3 linked regions of the Arachidicoccus terrestris genome follow. Each later gene encodes a partner of the first gene's protein in a complex. Links are inferred from orthologs where the notes say so. Each region holds a gene or a part of one and is shown in the gene's direction. Other genes may lie near its edges.

What was found.
Region 2: the proteins of accD (region 1) and K9M52_RS17590 are in contact, whole or in part, in a solved structure (PDB 8UXZ), measured with the Escherichia coli proteins. The link is inferred for Arachidicoccus terrestris from one-to-one orthologs.
Region 3: the proteins of accD (region 1) and accC are in contact, whole or in part, in a solved structure (PDB 8UXZ), measured with the Escherichia coli proteins. The link is inferred for Arachidicoccus terrestris from one-to-one orthologs.

Annotation. Positions count from the first base shown.
Region 1 is NZ_CP083387.1:3,682,569-3,688,941, reverse strand. Bases 1-2,740 are described here. They hold accD (acetyl-CoA carboxylase, carboxyltransferase subunit beta), read left to right. Parts: upstream 1-780; coding sequence 781-1,701; downstream 1,702-2,740. Other genes in these bases: K9M52_RS14310 (DUF2911 domain-containing protein), read left to right, coding at 2,482-2,740; smpB (SsrA-binding protein SmpB), read left to right, coding at 1,840-2,280; K9M52_RS14325 (IMPACT family protein), read left to right, coding at 31-645; ribD (bifunctional diaminohydroxyphosphoribosylaminopyrimidine deaminase/5-amino-6-(5-phosphoribosylamino)uracil reductase RibD), read left to right, coding at 1-19. Also shown: more of K9M52_RS14310, read left to right, coding at 2,741-2,994; K9M52_RS14305 (cysteine desulfurase family protein), read left to right, coding at 3,012-4,157; K9M52_RS14300 (TerC/Alx family metal homeostasis membrane protein), read left to right, coding at 4,234-5,280; K9M52_RS14295 (DNA gyrase/topoisomerase IV subunit A), read right to left, coding at 5,411-6,373.
Region 2 is NZ_CP083387.1:4,494,305-4,500,934, reverse strand. The notes cover bases 1,516-4,512. They hold K9M52_RS17590 (acetyl-CoA carboxylase carboxyltransferase subunit alpha), read left to right. Parts: upstream 1,516-2,525; coding sequence 2,526-3,500; downstream 3,501-4,512. Other genes in these bases: dapA (4-hydroxy-tetrahydrodipicolinate synthase), read left to right, coding at 3,558-4,448; K9M52_RS17615 (dihydrofolate reductase family protein), read right to left, coding at 1,516-1,705. Also shown: K9M52_RS17620 (MFS transporter), read right to left, coding at 1-828; more of K9M52_RS17615, read right to left, coding at 1,115-1,515; K9M52_RS17580 (TlpA disulfide reductase family protein), read right to left, coding at 4,574-5,749; K9M52_RS17575 (TlpA disulfide reductase family protein), read right to left, coding at 5,767-6,630. UniProt on the Escherichia coli protein: Component of the acetyl coenzyme A carboxylase (ACC) complex. First, biotin carboxylase catalyzes the carboxylation of biotin on its carrier protein (BCCP) and then the CO(2) group is transferred by the carboxyltransferase to acetyl-CoA to form malonyl-CoA.
Region 3 is NZ_CP083387.1:3,225,981-3,232,610, forward strand. What follows is about bases 1,248-4,244. They hold accC (acetyl-CoA carboxylase biotin carboxylase subunit), read left to right. Parts: upstream 1,248-2,072; coding sequence 2,073-3,416; downstream 3,417-4,244. Other genes in these bases: accB (acetyl-CoA carboxylase biotin carboxyl carrier protein), read left to right, coding at 1,417-1,902; K9M52_RS12585 (DEAD/DEAH box helicase), read left to right, coding at 3,543-4,244. Outside these bases: K9M52_RS12565 (DNA-3-methyladenine glycosylase family protein), read left to right, coding at 1-552; efp (elongation factor P), read left to right, coding at 652-1,218; more of K9M52_RS12585, read left to right, coding at 4,245-6,413; K9M52_RS12590 (TonB-dependent receptor), read right to left, coding at 6,442-6,630. UniProt on the Escherichia coli protein: This protein is a component of the acetyl coenzyme A carboxylase complex; first, biotin carboxylase catalyzes the carboxylation of the carrier protein and then the transcarboxylase transfers the carboxyl group to form malonyl-CoA.

The DNA of each region.
Region 1 (6,373 bases):
TGCAGCTCAAAACGATTAGGACCAGCATACATGACGACACAGGAGACATCATTTTTTACAATTGGTCAGGAGGCGATTGCCGAATTCAAAGACAGAGGCAGTAAATTCCTGGCCTATGCATTCCCCATCAAACATCCGGAAGACTTTAAGCAGCGGCAATCGGAACTCAAAAAAGAACATGGCAAGGCCGTTCATTTTTGTTTTGCCTATAAATTGGGGCCGGACAATTTAATTTTCAGAAGTAGCGACGACGGAGAGCCTTCAGGCAGTGCCGGCAAACCGATTCTGGGTCAGATCACCAGTAAAGGGCTTACGGATGTAGCGATCATTGTGGTGCGCTATTTTGGTGGAACACTTCTGGGAGTGCCCGGACTGATCAATGCGTATAAAACGTCTGCCGCCCTAGCCTTGCAAATGGTACCTATCATTAAAAAACAGATTATGGAGGATTGCCAGTTGGACTTCGATTATACCCGGCTCGGTGAAGTAATGCGCTGGATTAAGACTTTTAATGCAACCATCAAAAGCCAGGAGTCTCAGCTATTTTGCAAAATGATCATCAGCATTCCTAAAGTATCTATGGAAGAGGCGACAACGGTATTCTCTTCGCTTCAGGCGGTCGATTTTAAAAAACTGGGTAAATAATTCTACGATTTAAAATCAGTTCTCTAAAAATAACAACCGTTTGTCTACATAGATAAAACAAATACCTTTAAATTGCCTGATAAAGTAGGAAAGTCCTTAATTTTGTCAGTCTGAAACATATATCTAAAAGTAAATATGAGCGAAGAAGAACTGAAATCAGAAAATAGTTATATACCGGAGCAGGATAAGAAAACGGAAGGAGAACCCAAACAAAGATGGTTTCAAAGATTGCGCAAAGGCATTCAGACAACCACCTCTGAAAAAAAAGAGGTCCCAGAAGGACTCTGGAGCAAATGCCCGGAATGTAATTATATCTGTACCTCCTCAGAACTGGAAGAAAACCTGTATGTGTGTCCCAAATGCGGATATCACCACCGGATCAGCAGTGAGGATTATTTCAAGATTTTATTTGACGATAGAAATTTTAAAGAACATTTTGAAGGAATCAAAAGTGTGGACTTTTTAGGGTTTACAGACTTAAAGTCCTATCAAAAACGTCTGGATGATATTTATAGTAAAACAGATCTCAAAGACAGCATGCGGGTTGCTTCCGGTAGCATGAACGGTGCACCCATCATTGTCGCTTGCATGGATTTTGCCTTTATTGGCGGTTCATTGGGCAGCGTGATGGGAGAAAAGTTCAGCCGGGCAGTAGATTATGCTATTGATAAAAAGGTCCCCTTTATGGTGATCAGTAAATCTGGAGGCGCACGCATGATGGAAAGCGCTTTTTCTCTGATGCAAATGGCGAAAACCAGTGCCAAGTTATCTCAATTAAGCGATGCCCAGCTGCCTTATGTTTCATTATTGACAGACCCAACCTTTGGTGGCGTCTCCGCCAGTTTTGCCATGCTGGGCGATATCAATATCGCTGAGCCAGGTGCCCTGATCGGATTTGCAGGCCCACGTATTATAAAAGAGACGATAAGAAAGGATTTACCTAAGGGTTTTCAACGCAGTGAGTTCTTATTAGATCACGGTTTTCTGGATTTCATTGTAGACAGAAAATCCTTGAAAGACAAGCTAAGTGTTATGCTCCGTCACTTCAAAGTTTAAAAAACAGACGCAGCAAATACAATTACATTCAAACGCACGGCATTTCTGGTCCAACCGGTAACCGTGCTATTTTGTCAATGACGCTATTGTAGCAAGGCAAAATTATCCCAGGGTTATTGATAGAAAGATAAAAATGTTATGGGCGCAACACATTCCAACAGACAGGCATATTTTCATTACAACATTGATACTAAGTATGTTGCGGGTATTGTATTACTTGGCACCGAAGTCAAGAGTATCCGTAGTGGCAAGGTAAGTTTCAATGACAGTTTCTGTCTGTTTGATAAAGGAGAACTCTGGTTAAGAGGGCTTTTTATCGGCCAATACGGATTAGGCACCACTAACAACCACATTCCGGTACATGACAGAAAATTACTGCTGACCAAAAGAGAACTAAAAAGGCTACAGGCAAGCATTAAAGAGAAAGGGCTCACTATTATCCCGTTACAGGTCTTTATCAATGATAAAAACCTCGTCAAAGTGGAAATCGGTGTAGCCAAAGGTAAAAAACTCCACGACAAACGGGAAACCCTCAAAAAACGAGATACCGACCGGGAAATCAAACGTTATCTCAAATAGCGCACTATTCCGTTTTTAATGGTCCGTCCACTGATCCTATAAAATATTTCTAAAGTCCATTACTTCTCTGCATTCATTAAAATCTTTAACGTAATTTCATCAGCGGAAACTTCATACCATGGAACCGCCGTACGGTCATTGTATATTTGATGGCTATTGGCGGATTTCGGGATGCCATTTTAAAACATTTAAATTAAACAGATGAAAAAGCTAATTCTGGTTTGCCTGTTTGCCATCGGTCTTGGCGTTCTAGCCAGCGCGCAACAGCCTAAAAAAAGAGCCAGCCCCAAAGACAGTGTATCAGCCACAACGACATCCGGTGTCAATATTAAAATTGTCTATGGCAGGCCTTATTTAAAGGGTAGAGAGATTACCACCATTGTTCCTTTCGGCAAAGTATGGCGTACCGGTGCGAATGAGGCTACACTCTTCCAGGTTGATCAGGATGTTACAATCGAAGGAAAGAAACTGCCGGCGGGCAAGTATAGCCTTTACACGATTCCCGATAAAGATCAGACGGTACTGATATTTAACAAACTCTGGAATCAATGGGGTACAAATTATGACGAATCCAACGATTTTATGCGTGTAGAAGTACCCACAAAAATGAGTACTGATCAGGTAGAGCAATTTACCATCAAATTAGATGATACAGGTCTGGTCACTTTACGCTGGAGCAACTGGGATATTGAATTTACTGTAAAAAAATCCTAGCCGAAATTAAAATAGGAATGATCTATTTGGATTATAATGCAACCACACCGGTGGATGAAAGGGTAATATCTAAGATCTTACCCTTTTTTTCTATGCAGTTCGGCAATGCAGCCAGTGCCCACCCCTATGGTCGTAAGGCCCATGAAGCGGTGGAGAATGCCCGTAGCCGGATTGCCAGATCAATGGGTGCCGACCCGTCAGAAATCATTTTTACCTCCGGCGCCACCGAGAGCTGCAACCTGGCGATCAAAGGAGTTCTTGAAACTTACAGATCAAAGGGACGACATATTATTACTGTCACAACAGAGCACCCCGCAGTTCTGGACACCTGCAAGTGGCTGGAACAAAAAGATGCAGAACTAACCTATCTTCCGGTTAATTCAGCAGGGATGATCGATCTGAAAGTATTAGAAACCGCTATCCGACCGGACACGGTACTGGTCGCTGTAATGGTCGCCAATAATGAAACAGGGGTGATCCAACCTTTCCGGCGGATCGGGGAATTATGTCATAAAAAAGGGGTCCTCTTTTTTACAGATGCCACTCAAGCCCTGGGGAAATTACCGATTCATGTTCTAAACGACAATATCGATTTAATGGCTTTCTCAGGTCACAAAATATATGCACCCAAAGGAATTGGTGGATTATATGTCCGCAGAAAAAACCCCAGAGTGCGGCTTAGTGAACAGATACACGGAGGCGGTCATGAAAAAGCCATGCGAAGCGGTACACTGAACGTGCCGGACATTGTAGGACTGGCAGAAGCGCTTTCCATTTGTAAAGACCCTCGCGAGGTACAAAGTTTACAAAATATCCAGTCCCTTAGAGATCGGCTCGAGCATGCACTGACAAAACTGCCTGGCGTACAAGTAAACACAGACAGGGAAACACCCCGGCTGGGACATGTCAGTAATCTCCGGTTTGAGGGCACCATAGGCAGGCAGCTTCTCGGGCGTTTAAACCCCGACATTGCGGTTTCAAGCGGCTCTGCCTGCAGTACGGCCAGTAACGAGCCCAGTCATGTCCTTTTAGCAATGGGTCTGTCTGAAGATCAGGCCAGAAGCAGTATCCGGTTTAGCCTGGGAAGATTTACAACTGAACAGGATATTACAACTGCCATATTAAAAGTGACGGATGCCGTAAGAGATCTAAGCGGCCGGTAGCAGTAGTTGCCTAAACAATCAGGTGCATAAAAGAAGAAAAAGAATTGCCAATCCAAAAATCCTTTATTTTTACATCATGAACATAACACTACTAACAACAACTATTACAACTCTGGTCTCAACACCGCTTTCAACGCTTACTATGGCCCTGACACACACAGAAATCGTTTATGGTATCTTTGGCATCGTCCTGATCATAGCATTGCTGCTGGATTTAGGACTCATGAGTAAAAAAGGAAAAGAGATCTCCATCAAGCAGGCAAGTATTCAAACCGCTTTCTGGATCGGACTTTCCCTTGCATTTTGGGTCTTTGTCTGGTATGAAAATGGCTCGAATGCCGCCACCAAATATATTTCGGCTTATCTAATGGAATGGAGCCTTAGCATTGACAATATATTTGTATTCATACTCATATTTGCGGCTTTTAAAGTTAAAGAAAGCGATATGGGCCGTGCCCTGCTGATAGGCATTCTGCTGGCCATTGTCTTTAGAATCCTGTTTATCGCCGTAGGTATTGGCCTGATTGACCGTTTCCACTGGGTTATGTATATATTCGGGGCCTTTTTACTCTACACAGGAATTAAGCTCTTCGCCCAAAAGGAATCTCATGAATTCAATATGATGGACTCTAAATTCTTTAAATGGATACAACGTGCCCTTCCATTTACAGACGAAGAGCCCATGGGCAAATATGTCATCAAAAGAAATGGCAAAAAGTTTTTTACATCACTGACCCTGGTAGTCATTGTCCTGGCCGTTACCGATATCGCCTTTGCGCTGGATAGTATCCCTACAGTAGTTTCCCTTGTAAAAGACAGCCCGAATGCAGCATTTTCAAGCAGTGACATCTTGGTTATATATTCCAGTAATATTTTTGCGATCCTGGGACTGAGAAGCCTGTTTTTTCTGTTGAGAGGCGCGGCTAACAAGTTTAGATTCCTTCAACAAGGCATTGCCTTTATTCTGATCTTTATCGGGGTGAAAATGCTCATTGAATTTTTCCATATCCATATTCCGATAGGGATCTCCCTGGGTGTTATCGTGCTGTGTGTAGGCATCAGTATTGCTGCGTCAATTATGATTCCTGTAAAGGAAGAGAGTCCTACGACAGAGCAACCATAGCTGAACAGCGCTTAATGGCCTAATAATGAGATTGTCCGGGTAAAAGAAATGTCCGCTTCATTTGAACGTGAAGCGGACATTTCTTTTACTGCTATTATAATTTATCTCAAGGCAACACGCACAGGATACGCTAAAACAGACTCGGCTGGTCATCCGCATTTCCGGCTGTTTTTTTGGGACTGATCCATTCCATCGCTACAGATTTACTGAAGTCCATTAACTTGGCACCGACGGCTTTCCAGCCCATCACTTCTACCAGGTTTGCAATGCGAAACTTAGTCGTCCTTTGGGAACTTCCTCTGCCAATCTGAACTTGTAAGACCGGCTGTTCATCCATGGTTACAGCCTCAACATAGTTTCCTTCTCCGTCCTTGATAAAACTGAATTTAGACTTCATGGTGTTGGTTTCAATCCTGAACCGCTTAACATTAAACTGTTTTTTATCATTATCCAGATAAACCGCTGTAATGACTTTTTCAGGATCAAACTTCTCTATAAGAATAACCTTCTCTACATCAAATCGTTGTGATAACTCAGTATCGACAATCTCATAGCTGCCGTCACTATAAATCACGAGGATATTTTCGTCGTCAAAAGACCCCAGGAGATTACCTTTCTCTTCCATATTAAGTCGGCCAAACTTATCATCAAACCAAAGTTTTCGGCCTTCCAACGTGGATTTCCCTTTCTCCTTTAATTTAACAGAGCGAATCGGATATTTAACCACTTGATTACCATTAGAGCTTCTGCCTTTAATCTCCAGCGTACTAAAATCGAAGTCAAGCTCTTTATTCCGGGCATTACAGTTAGGGCTGAGTAAAATGCGAACAACTTCCGCTTCTCCATTGGGATTCGCTGTAAAATAATGTACCTTGCTCTTATCGCTTCCTTTGGTAAGGTCGTATTCCTTATCTCTTGTGATGGCAGTCACATTAAAACGTTTGGCATAGGAAACGCCAGATTTCCCATCCACATAGATCATATTAAAGGTAGTCCTTTCGTCTCCTTTCTGGAAGACAGCTGCGTGCAGAATATCTTTGCCGATAAAGACTTTATCCGCCACACGGACAACTTTCATCTTCCCTGCCTTGGT
Region 2 (6,630 bases), 810 kb from region 1 along the record:
TCTTCTGGCTCCAAAACGATTAACTAACCGTGCGTTTAAAGAAGTAGTAAATGCCATAAGTAATCCAATACCTGCGAAGATCCAGGTAAATAATTCTGGATGACCAAACTTTTCTGCAATAATATATTCTGAACTGGCAATGTACGCACTAAATGCAGCGAATAGAATAGTAGATGTGCCGGCATACCGGATAAACTGCCGGTTCATGACTATCTTGACAAAAGACGATTGTATATTATTCCAATTAACAGGCCTCCGGCTTTGCTTGGGCAATGACTCTTCTAAGCGGAATGACCATAGGAAAACAAAGGCTGCAAATAGGGAAGGCGCCAGAAAAACCATATGCCAGGTAGAAATTGCCAAGATGATCTTACCTAAAAAGGGCGCAAAGACAGGCGTAAATAGGAAAACTGTAAAAATAAGGGACATAATACGTGCCATTTGATCTCCTACAAATCTGTCACGGACTCCGGCAACAGTTGTAGAGAAAACAGCTGAAGCGCCCATTCCTGCTACAAATCTCGCGACAAACATAACAGGAAGGCTAGGAGCGAATGCAGCAATGACACCGCTAATGATATAAAGAGGAAAGCCAATTCTTAAAATAGTCAATCTTCCAAAATGGTCAGAGAGTATTCCAAAAATAAGTTGGGCTATCTGACCCATAAAGAAGAAAACAACAATATTGGCTGTAACATTGGAATCGGGTGGGAGTTCAAAATAATTCCCCACTGCTCCGAAAACAGGCAGCATAATATCAATACCCAAGGCCGTCAACATCATTGAACTGGCCGAGAGCGCTATAAATTCGCCAGATTTTATTTTCATTTTTGCCATGACTGGAAAACCGTTGTAATGCTCTGCGATTGCACAAATATCGGGCTAAAACCGATTGGACCAGCTCATGCGTAAGTGGCGGACGTATGAACCGGCCGATCGCTGATGTCATTAGACTACATTCTGATTTTATTATGCGATCTTAAGTGATCATGGGGAAGCTCCAGACAGATAAAGTTAGCCAAAGAAGCCTTCCCAGAATTCCGTCAGATAAATCAGATTTCCCTTTTCACTAAAATTGCGTAAAATCAAAGAATATTCTGTGTTTAATATACTATTAAGCCGGCTGATAAGTATGAACAACAATACCTCCTGGAAAATATTTCACATCTACCAATTTTAAATCCAATTGCTCCCTCAATCCATTTAATATAGGTAATCCGGAGCCCAGGATTACCGGGTGGATGGCCAGTTGATATTCATCAATGAGTTCAGTAGCAATCAGGTTGCGCATAAATTCAGCACCACCGATCGCAACAATGGGCTTTCCAGATTCCTGTTTTAGTGCCTTGATTTCTTCCGTAAGATCTCCATTAAACACCTCTGCCTGCGCCCATGACACTGCTGCGGGCAGCTCCTTGTCCTTGGGTGCAATACCACTGGCCGCATCATATCCTTTTCTGGTAAAGACCCCTTTTGGGATTTCATTCATGGGTGCTGCAAAAGGGCCGGTAGCTGAAGGCCAGTAAGAAACCATGTCATGAAAGCTTTTACGGCCCATAATAATCAACCCCGCTTCCTTAGTGACACCTACAGACCAGGCCCTGGATTCTTCGTCCGAGCTTCTGAAAAGCCAGTCCATCTTGCCGTTTCCCGTACTTACAAAGCCGTCAACAGACATCGACATCTTCATCATTAGTTTACGCATAATTTAAAAGTTTTATTTCCCAAAATTAGATCGTTCACGTGGGAATACTCAAGGTAAATAACGACAAAATAGAGGGGCAATTATGCGCGCTAATCTATTCTCTTTCTGTTAGCTTTTTGTATTACTTAATTTATCAAAAAATATAGAAATATATTATATACACAAAAAAAGCAGCTATGATAAATTTATAACTGCTTTAATTTCATAAGTCATATTTCCAAAACTGACTTAAATTCATTTTAATTTTCTGCTCTTCCTGTTGGACTTGAACCAACGACCCTCTGATTAACAGTCAGATGCTCTAACCAACTGAGCTAAGGAAGAATCTTCTTTTTCAAGAAGCGGACCGGACGAGACTCGAACTCGCGACCTCCGCCGTGACAGGGCGGCATTCTAACCAACTGAACTACCGATCCAAATATGCATCTCTGCAAATGTATAAAGAACTTATTTCAAAACCCGCAAATCTTCCATTTTTGTAGGCAAAAAGAATTCATCTGAAATTCCTTTATTTTGCTCTCCCTGTTGGACTTGAACCAACGACCCTCTGATTAACAGTCAGATGCTCTAACCAACTGAGCTAAGGAAGAATCTTAACTTTTCAAGAAGCGGACCGGACGAGACTCGAACTCGCGACCTCCGCCGTGACAGGGCGGCATTCTAACCAACTGAACTACCGATCCAAATTACCCAGAACTACTTGATATCCTTTGTTTTGGGTGTGCAAATATAAGGACAAATAATTTTATCAAACAAATATTTTTTAAAAAAATTTTCTAACGTTACTTTTACACTCGATATTACTAAAAGTTAAACAATTATGCCGCAGTATCCCAACAGACAGTTTCTGGATTTTGAGAAACCTATCAAGGAGTTATATGAACAAATTGACCAGGCAAAGAAACTGGCTGAGAAGAACCCAAAAATTGATTACAACTCAAACATAGAACAATTAGAGTCTTTGATAGAAGCCAAGCGCAAAGAAATCACTGATAATCTGACACCCTGGCAGCGTGTGCAATTGAGCCGCCATCCCGATCGCCCCTATACACTAAAGTACATTGATAAAATGACGAAGGACTTTATTGAGCTATATGGGGACCGTAATGTCAAAGATGACAAAGCGATGGTAGGTGGGTTTGCCGATTTAGATGGTGAAACTGTCATGTTTATCGGCCAGCAAAAAGGCACCAATACCAAACAGCGTCAATTGCGAAATTTTGGAATGGCGAATCCTGAAGGGTATCGTAAAGCCTTAAGACTCATGAAATTGGCCGAAAAATTCGGCAAACCTATTGTCACCCTGATTGATACTCCTGGAGCCTTTCCAGGCATGGAAGCAGAAGAAAGGGGGCAGAGTGAGGCTATCGCCCGCAATATTTACGAGATGTTCCGCCTGAAGGTGCCCGTTATCTGTATAATAATCGGAGAGGGAGCTAGCGGTGGTGCATTGGGTATTGGTGTAGGGGATAGGGTATTTATGCTTGAAAACTCTTGGTACACAGTGATTTCCCCTGAAAACTGCAGCTCTATTCTATGGAGAAGCTGGGATTATAAAGAAACAGCTGCCGAACAGCTCAAATTAACTTCTGATTATATGAGCGAGTTTGGACTGGTGGACGGTGTTATTGCGGAACCTGTCGGCGGAGCACACTGGGATTACGACCAGGCCGCTACCACCTTAAAAGACACGATCAAGAAGACGTTGGCAGAGCTCAAAAAAATCCCGGCAGAAAAGCGGATCACACAACGCATCGCCAAATTTGAAAAAATGGGCAATTTTATTGAATCATAATTACCGGTTCATCAGATATTATAACATCATCATTAAAATTTAATACAGCAAATTATTATGTCGCTGAAAAGTTCTTTAAGAGGTACAGGCGTTGCCATTGTGACGCCATTTAACGAAGATCACTCCATTGATTTTGAGGCATTAGGTAAAGTTATTGACTTTCAGATTGACGGCGGTATCGAATATTTGGTCACCCTGGGCACCACTGGTGAAACCCCTACAATTTCTAAGGAAGAGCAAATACAGATCATCGAATATACTTATGAAAGGGTTGGAGGCAGAGTTCCGGTCGTAGTGGGTATCGGAGGCAATAACACGCTGGCTGTGGTGGAAATGTTGAAAACTTTCCCCCTGCAAAAAGCAACAGCTATACTAAGTGCGGCTCCCTATTACAGTAAGCCTTCCCAGGAGGGCATCTTCCAACATTATAAGGCCTTGGCTGAGGCCAGTCCCAAACCTATACTTTTATACAATGTTCCTCATCGCACGGGTAAAAATATTGACGCTGAGACTGTTATCAGACTGGCAAAAGAGGTAAAGAATATTGGTGGCATTAAAGAAGCATGTGGTAATTTTACCCAGTTTGCTCACATTTTAAGAGATGTTCCGGAAGATTTTCTGGTGACCAGCGGGGAAGATGATATTGCTATCCCACAGATCGCGATGGGTATGCAGGGGGTGATTACGGTTGCTGGTAATGCTTTTCCCAAAGAAGTTTCTACAATGGTTCGCCTTGCACTGGATGGAAAATTCAAGGAGGCAACAAGCATTAATAATAAAATACTAGACGTATTTACACTGTTGTTTAATGAAAATAATCCTGCAGGTATTAAGGCCTTCTTATTTGAGAAAGGGTTGATCAAAAATGAACTGCGTTTGCCAGTCGTGCCGCTGAGTTCACCGAACCATCAAAAAATAAAGGAATTTTTAAGGAACTATATCGCCTAATGGCTTAAAAGCGGTATGCAAGAGACAATACTCTTTTGTCTTTTGAAGCAAAAAGAGCCGATTTTTATCGACTATTACAGGAAATAAAAATTGGCTCTTTTTATAATTATTGTCTAAGTACATGGTCAGTCACTTTCAAAAGCCTTGACTAACGCTGCATCTAAAGACGTTTCGTCGTCAGTTCCTGTAAATCGGCCAATAATCTTACCGTTTGGATCAATCAGTATTTTCGTGGGCAATACATGGATGCCAAATTTCCCTGATATATCCTTTGGATTTTCTGCACCGGGCGCCAAACTTTTGTCATAGCCTCTAAGCACATTATGCCAGATGCCTACACCGTCTTTTGTGACAGCAGCTTTCCACTTTTCAGGTGCGAAATCATCATCAGACACACCAATTATTTCCAGTCCTTTATCATGATATCTATGGTATAATTCCTTCATATGCGGATTGCTTGCTCTACAAGGCACACACCAGCTGGCCCAAAAATCCAACAGCACATATTTGCCCTTAAATGCCGATAACTGCAAAGATTTGCCGTTTATGTCAGTGGCTTGAAAATCCGTTGCTATACTACCAGGGGAGCCTTTTTTTATTTTCGCAATTTCTTTTGCCAGTTCCTGCCCGCTTGTACTCGCTTGTAATTTTGAGCCGAGTGCATTATAATATTTCTCAAGTGAATCGATTTTCATTTTGCTGACATAAAAGCGTAGTAAATAAGCCGTAACGGCGCTTTGTGGATGCGCCCTGAAAAAGGATTTTTCCATTTCCTCCCGCTGCTCAACATAGGGTAGGAGCACCCAGTTTTTTAGTTCCTGGTACTCGGTATTGCTTCTCTTATTGACATTGTGTAAGGTATCCATAACCACCTGCCATTGATGATCGAGCTTTTCCTGACGATCAACTAATGGCTGGTATTGATCCTGCGTTTCAGAACCGTGAACCCGGCTATTTTTTAAATATTCTCCCACTTGGCGGGCCTGAAGATTTCCCGGTTCCAGAAAGAAACGGTAACCATTTTCATTACTTAATCTATTGTTATCTTCTTTTATACCCATATAGACCATCGCTGGCCCGGCCACTGTGCCTGAAAAGTGATAAGCATTATTTTTAATTTCTACACTGTCTGTTCTGCGATTACCATTCTGGTCAGGATAATAGAGGTAGATCCATTTGCCATCGTTGCCTTTTGTCGTTCCATTTAAATGAAACGTCTGGCTGTATCCTTTACCTGCAAGCGCAAAAAACAATACTAATAACAGCGGACAAAGCGACTGTTTTATTTGATCTAATTGCATATAGGTCATTTTTAAATTTAAGAGCCAAAGATCTCTTTTAGCTTATTATCAATATCCGCTTCCTTGCCGGAATAGACTAGTATCTTACCCTCTTTATCTAACAATACATAAAATGGAATGTAATGGGTCATATAAAGCGATCCCACTTTAGCCGGCATATGCTTGACGGGAAACTCATCACAGACTTGTGTCCAGGGCATTTTCTCCATATCCATCGCCCTTTTCCAATCACTCCATTTAGAGTCATCCGATACACTTACGATTTCAAAACCCTTGTCGTGGTATTTTTGATATATTTCTTTCCAATGCGGAATCGCTTCCCTGCACGGGTGACACCAGCTGGCCCAAAAATCGATCATGATATATTTACCTCTGGTGGACGAAAGTGTAAAAGGCGTACTGTCTCTTTTAAGTAAGGTAAAATCCGGAGCTATCGCTCCCACGGCAACGGCCTTTTTCTTTTGCAATTCTTCATTTAAATATTGGTAATAGGAAGAATTTTTTGCTTCACCTGTAAATTTATTCATGAATGATTCCATCTGCGCTACAGTCATATCACTGGAAAAGGTGTACAGGTGAGAAAACAGATAAGCGCCTGCAACTGCATCTGGCTTTTGAGTGACATAGTCACCGAGTTGCTTTAACTTAACTGCCTGCAATAGGTTTCTAACAGAATCCATCTGATCACGGTAGTGATACTGAAGATCAATATTTTTAGTTTCCCCCTCAATAAGCTTACCAAGGCTGTCAAATACCGGATCGAAGCTTTTTTGTTCTGTATTATTCTGGTAGGCCTGTATATCATCGTAATTAGCCGAGCCTGACTCTCTTACATCCTTTATATTAGCCCCTTTATCATACCCATAAGCGGTGTAATCATA
Region 3 (6,630 bases), 460 kb from region 1 along the record:
TTAAGCCCGCTGCCTCCGCTGCAAGTGAGATCAGGAGCGCCTATCCGGCTGATTCAGTCTATTATGGGCCAGCAACTCAGCGTCCGAGTCGCCCAAGTACTCCATGAGCGCTTTTTCAGACTCTGTGGCCGAAAAAATCCCTCCCTTAAGCTAATCAGCGACCTGGATCCAACGCAGCTTCGCTCCATTGGTCTCAGTAATGCTAAATCCCAGTATGTGCTGAATGTAGCCCGGTTCTGTCTGGATAACAAAGTAACCGATAAAAGGCTCCAGGGCATGGAATCTGAGGAGGTTATCGAATGGCTGACCCAGATCAAGGGCGTAGGGCGCTGGACAGTTGAAATGCTTTTAATGTTCACCCTGGGCCGCGAAAATATCTTTGCTGTGGATGATCTGGGTATTCAGCTGGCCATGGCCAGCTTATATAAACTTGATCGTGCAGACAAAAAGCAGTTCCGCCGTCAGGTGTTGGAGATTTCTGACGGGTGGAGCCCCTATAAAACGTACGGATGTATGCATTTATGGGCTTTTAAGGACAATACCCCTGCCTGAAAAGGCCTATTTTTTGCAAAAAAAATAACGGATTTGCTCCCTAATCAGTACATTTGCCTCTTGTAAACGTTTCAAAATAATCAATAAGTAAAGATTTTTATGGCTACAACTTCTGATATCAGTCGTGGTTTAATCCTGAAATTAGACAATAACCTGTACTCTGTCGTAGAGTTCGGAGAAAATAAAACCGCAAGAGCCGCGGCCAAAGTATGGGCAAAGTTAAAAGGGGTGGATAACAACCGTACGATTGAAAAGACCTGGAACAGTGGAGAGACCATTTTTCCTGTCAGAGTAGAAAAACACGCATTTCAGTACCTATATAAAGATGAAACCGGGTATAATCTGATGAATAATGAGACATTTGAGCAGATTACCCTCGCTGAAGAAATGATTGATGCCCCCCAATTCCTAAAGGACGGTAGCGAAGTCAATGTATTTATCAATACAGAAACAGAACAGCCCATTGGTGCTGAATTACCTGAAAAAATTGTTCTGCAGGTAACTTATTGTGAACCCGGCCTGAAAGGCGATACCGCTACCCGTGCCACCAAGCCTGCCACGCTGGAAACAGGCGCTACTGTCAATGTGCCGCTTTTTGTCAATGAAGGGGAATTGATCCGTATCAATACAAAGACCGGGGATTACGTAGAAAGAGTGAAGGAGTAGGAGACTACTTGTCCTTTGCCTTGAAGCTGGGTAAATGCGTTTCCGAAGATGAAGGAAAGGGTTTTTGCCTCGCTTTCCAGCGCCCGCTATTTTTAGAGAAAACCGCATGGTATATTAAACACATGCTATGTTTTTTTAGTATAGAAAAATTCGGTAATTTTCAATAAAATTGTAATTATTCATAATTAATTTTTAACCATGGAATATAAACAGATCCAGGAACTTATCAAGACGATTAACAAAAGCAATATAGGCGAGCTTTCCATCGAGGAGAAGGATTTCAAGATCACCATCAAGCAGAAAAAGGAAAACATCCAGACTTTTGTTAATGCGCAGCCCATTCAACCGAATTTTCTGCCACAGGCGGCAGCACCCGCTCCATTGCCTCAGCAAGGTCCAGCACCCGCTGCTGAAAAGAAAGCAGCGGCAGCCGATACGAGCAACCTGGTCACCATCAAGAGCCCGATGATCGGCACATTTTACCGTCGCGCCTCCCCGGATAAGCCCTTACTCGTTGAAGTGGGACAGGAAGTAAAACCCGGACAGTCTGTCTGTATAATTGAAGCCATGAAACTGTTCAATGAAATCGAAAGCGAGGTGTCAGGTACGGTTGTAAAAGTACTGGTAGATGACGCCTCTCCGGTGGAATTCGATCAGCCTTTATTTTTGGTAGAACCCCAATAAAGAAAGATATAGCGCCCGGCCGTATGGCCTGGCCTGTTTGTTTAGGGCCGGTTGGCCCAGTTAATTTTTCCCCGGTGAACAAGACAGACAGGGGTTAGGATACTAAAGGCAAGTGTCAGATGTGATGTATCAGCTTTCTGTGTCCATTTAATCATGACCAAATTCATACAATGTTTAAGAAGATATTAATTGCCAATCGCGGAGAAATTGCCCTGAGGGTTATCAGAACCTGCCGTGAAATGGGTATTAAAACGGTTGCTGTTTATTCTACTGCTGATAAAGAAAGCCTCCATGTACGTTTTGCAGATGAGGCCGTCTGTATTGGTAAGGCTCCTAGTGTAGACTCCTACCTGAATATTGCGCATATTATGGCAGCAGCAGAGATTACCAATAGTGACGCGATTCATCCGGGTTACGGGTTTTTAGCCGAGAATGCCAAATTTGCCCAAATCTGTAATGATCATGGCGTGAAATTCATCGGACCCACTGCTGAGATGATCAACATGATGGGTGATAAAGTGACAGCTAAAGATACGATGATCAAGGCCGGTGTGCCGGTAGTACCCGGAGTGGAAGGGTTATTACAGAGTCTCGAGCACGCGAAAGCGTCCGCAAAGATCGTGGGCTATCCGGTGATCCTGAAAGCAACCGCCGGAGGTGGCGGTAAAGGAATGCGGGTTGTCTGGAAAGAGGAGGAAATGGAGAAAAATTACACCACGGCTAAAATGGAAGCGGCTGCTTCCTTTAAGAACGATGGTATTTATATGGAGAAATTTGTGGAAGAACCGCATCATATTGAAATACAGGTGGCCGGCGACCAGTTTGGTACCGTCTGTCATATGAGTGAAAGAGATTGCTCTATTCAGCGCCGTCACCAGAAGCTGGTAGAAGAATCACCTTCTCCTTTCATGACGCCGGAGTTGAGAGAAGCGATGGGCGCTGCCGCTATCAAGGCTGCTGCTTCTATCAATTATGAAGGTGTGGGAACCATTGAATTTCTGGTAGACAAACATCGCAATTTCTACTTTATGGAAATGAATACCCGTATACAGGTAGAGCATTGTGTGACGGAAGAAGTCATTAATTTTGATCTGATCAAAGAACAGATCAAAATTGCCATGGGAGAGAAGATCTCCGGTAAGAATTATGTCCCGGTAATGCACGCTATTGAATGCCGTATTAATGCGGAGGATCCCTATAATGACTTCAGGCCTTCTCCCGGTACAATTAAGACACTTAATACACCTGGCGGACATGGTGTCCGTGTGGACAGCCACGTGTATTCCGGTTATGCGATCCCTCCCTACTATGATTCCATGATCGCCAAACTGATCGCGGTGGCCAGAACCAGGGAAGAAGCGATTGATACGATGTACCGTGCCCTGAGTGAATATGTAATTGAGGGAGATGGTGTAAAAACGACCATTCCATTCCATCTGCAACTGATGCAGGATGAGCAGTTTCGCAAAGGGGAGTTTACGACTAAGTTTATGGAATCTTTCAAGATGAAGTAAGCAAAATGATACATTGCCTGAACAGGCGCAAGAAGAGGGTGGCCAAGTAACAACTAAGACGGACTACCCTCTTTTGTTTTTAGGCTAACTTAGCCCATAAAAAAGAAGATAAAGCGCGTTAGAAATATGAGTGGAAAATTAGAATTGGGCCTGTTATGGGAGCCGGAAAATCTAAAGAAAAATAACGGGTATTTTTCCTTTCTCTCTATTGTGACCAATGGAAAAGTAACGACCTACCGCAAAGGCGAAATCAATAAGAAAAATATTAAAAACCTGAGAGCCGGGTTTTCCTCTACCTATAACCAGTTTCTCGAATCAATTGGCAAGGAAGCTAATCAAATGAAAATAGGGGCGGCGGAAATGTTGCTTACACGGGCGGGAAATGATCCTGGCATCCAGCGAATGGTCGCTGAACAGGTTTGTAAACATACCTATGAGCAGGTAACGCGTTTTGCCAAAGCCTCCCATGTGCTGTTGCATTATCAATGGACGACAGACCCGGTAACCAACACTAAAAAACTGGAGCCCTGCCAGATATCCAATCAGATTTTATCCATACATTTTGAACTGGTCCGACAGGAAAATAAGTTTTATGCCATCCCTTACATTAAACGTAACGGCCGGACCGCCCCGCTTTCACAGGACAGCAGATTTGAATTTATGGTCCGTGGCGGTAATGACTGGCAATTTTTGACACTAAAGGATTATAAGATCCTTAAGTGGCTGGAAGAAATGGAGGCGGAATCAGAAAATTTAACCGCGGAAAAGTTTCCCGAGAAAATTCTTCGCCGCCTGGAACTCGATTATACGGTCATTAAGAATGGGTTTTTTGAGATCCGGGAGATCCGGGAGCGGCCGCAGTGCAGCATTCAGCTCTCTGAGCTCAATGATGCTTTTTTGGTCTTTATGCCGCGTTGGAGCTACGATCATCTGATGGTGGACGGTACTTATGTGCCGTCACAGGAATTGATGCATAAGGGCATCGGCTACCGTATCTACAGAGACAAAGAACGGGAAGAGGCATTCCTGACCTATGTAAAGGGATTGCATACGGCTTTTCCGGCTCAGGCTAAAAGAGGCTTTTTTTATCTTTCATTTTCTGAAGCCAGAAAAAAACAATGGTTTGTCAAGGCCTATAAAAACCTGCTGGAAGAAAATGTGCAGATCTTAGGTCTGGATAAACTCTCTCACTTTAAGTATAGTCCACATGAACCGGCCACCAGTATGAAGCTGATCTCCAATAATGGAGCAAGCATATTGATTGAGCTGAAAGTCTGTTTCGATAAAGAGCAGGTGCCGGCAACAACGATACAGAAAATGCTGCTCGCCGGACAGAATAATGTACTGTTGAAAGACGACAGTATTGCTGTTTTTCCGGAGGAGTGGCAACTGCAGTATGGGGTGTATATAAAACATGCCCAGATAGAGAAGCATACACTCTTATTGCCTTCCTGGCTATTTTGGGAAGTACAGAATAAACAGCAGGACGCTAAACAGATCGCAGAAAACATCTTACCCGATAGCTGGCGGGCTGCCTGGAGGAAATGGCAGGAAAATAAGGAGATCGTCTACGAAGTACCGGCCGCAGTACAGGCGACTTTGAGGCCCTATCAGCAAAAAGGCTATGAGTGGATGGTGCTGTTATCGGAGATGCAAGCCGGCGCCTGCCTGGCTGATGATATGGGCCTGGGGAAAACCCTTCAGACCATCTGTTTTCTGGCCAGGCAGTGGGAACTCACTCCCGATGGCAGAAGTATTGTTATATGCCCCGCTTCGCTCTTGCACAACTGGCAGCAGGAGATGGAAAAATACCTGCCGGGTAAATCCACTTATCTCTATACGGGCCCTTCAAGGAGTTGGACCGGATTTCTGGAAGGCGATTATGACCTGCTGATCGCCAGTTATGGCACCGTCAGACAGGATATTGATAAACTCTGTTCACTTGTCTGGCAGGTGGCTGTCATCGATGAAAGTCATAATATTAAAAATACGACGGCCAGTATCACGCGCTCGGTAAGCATGATCCGGGCGGTGAGCAGGATCGCGCTCAGCGGTACGCCTGTCATGAATAATACATTTGATCTTTTTGCCCAGCTGAATTTTGTATTGCCGGGCCTGTTGGGATCTAAAAGCTTTTTTAACAATGAGTATGTCATCCCTATCGACCGGGAAGGGGATCTGGATAAGATGGAGTCATTAAGGAATCTGACCAGTCCTTTTATCCTGAGACGCACCAAGGCTCAGGTGGCTAAAGATCTGCCCGAGCGGACAGAATCAACGCTCTGGTGCGAGATGGGTGAAGGGCAACGGTTGTATTATGAGGAAGCCAAAACCCAGATACGCGACAGCCTTTTTCTGGATATCAAAAACGAGGGTTTAAATAAAGCCAGATTTAATATCATCCAGGGCCTGCAACGGCTCCGGCAGATCTGCAATGCGCCGCAGTTAATCAAAGATGCGGGAAACGCTGTCTGCACCGACTCTATTAAAATTGAATACCTTCTTGAGCGACTGAGCGATATTAAAGATGAAGGGGCTAAAGCACTGGTCTTCTCTCAGTTTACCGGAATGCTGAACCTGATCGCAGAGGCCTGCCAGGGGCGGGGAATTGACTTTTATCATTTTGACGGCAGCACACCTACGGCCCAGCGCCATGAAATGGTTCGCAATTTTCAGTCAGAAGGGGATGATAAGACGGCGTTTTTAATCAGTCTTAAAGCCGGTAATGCTGGTTTAAACCTGACGGCAGCACAATATGTTTTTCTGGTCGATCCCTGGTGGAACAGTGCGGTGGAGCAGCAGGCCATTGACCGGACCCACCGTATCGGCCAGCACTCACACGTATTTGCTTACCGGATGATCTGTAAGGATACGGTAGAGGAGAAGATCCTGGCTATTCAGCAGAAAAAGAAGAGGCTTTCTGATGAGTTGATCAGTGCTGAGGAAGGATTTGTCAAACAGATCACTGAAGACGAGCTACAGTATTTATTTAGTTAGTTTGCCCGTTCTGCAATGATTATAGGGCCTAGGAGTTTCTTCTTTTACCGCGGTTATGCCGGCTAATAGGATTGAAATCACTGCCTGCGTTATCATGGTCTTTACCACCTAGGTGCAAATTTCGCAGATTGTAGGAAAATGTCAACAGAAAATATCTTTTAAAGACATCTGTCTGGGACTGCTGGATATAATTATCGGAGCGCGTAAAAGACAGGCC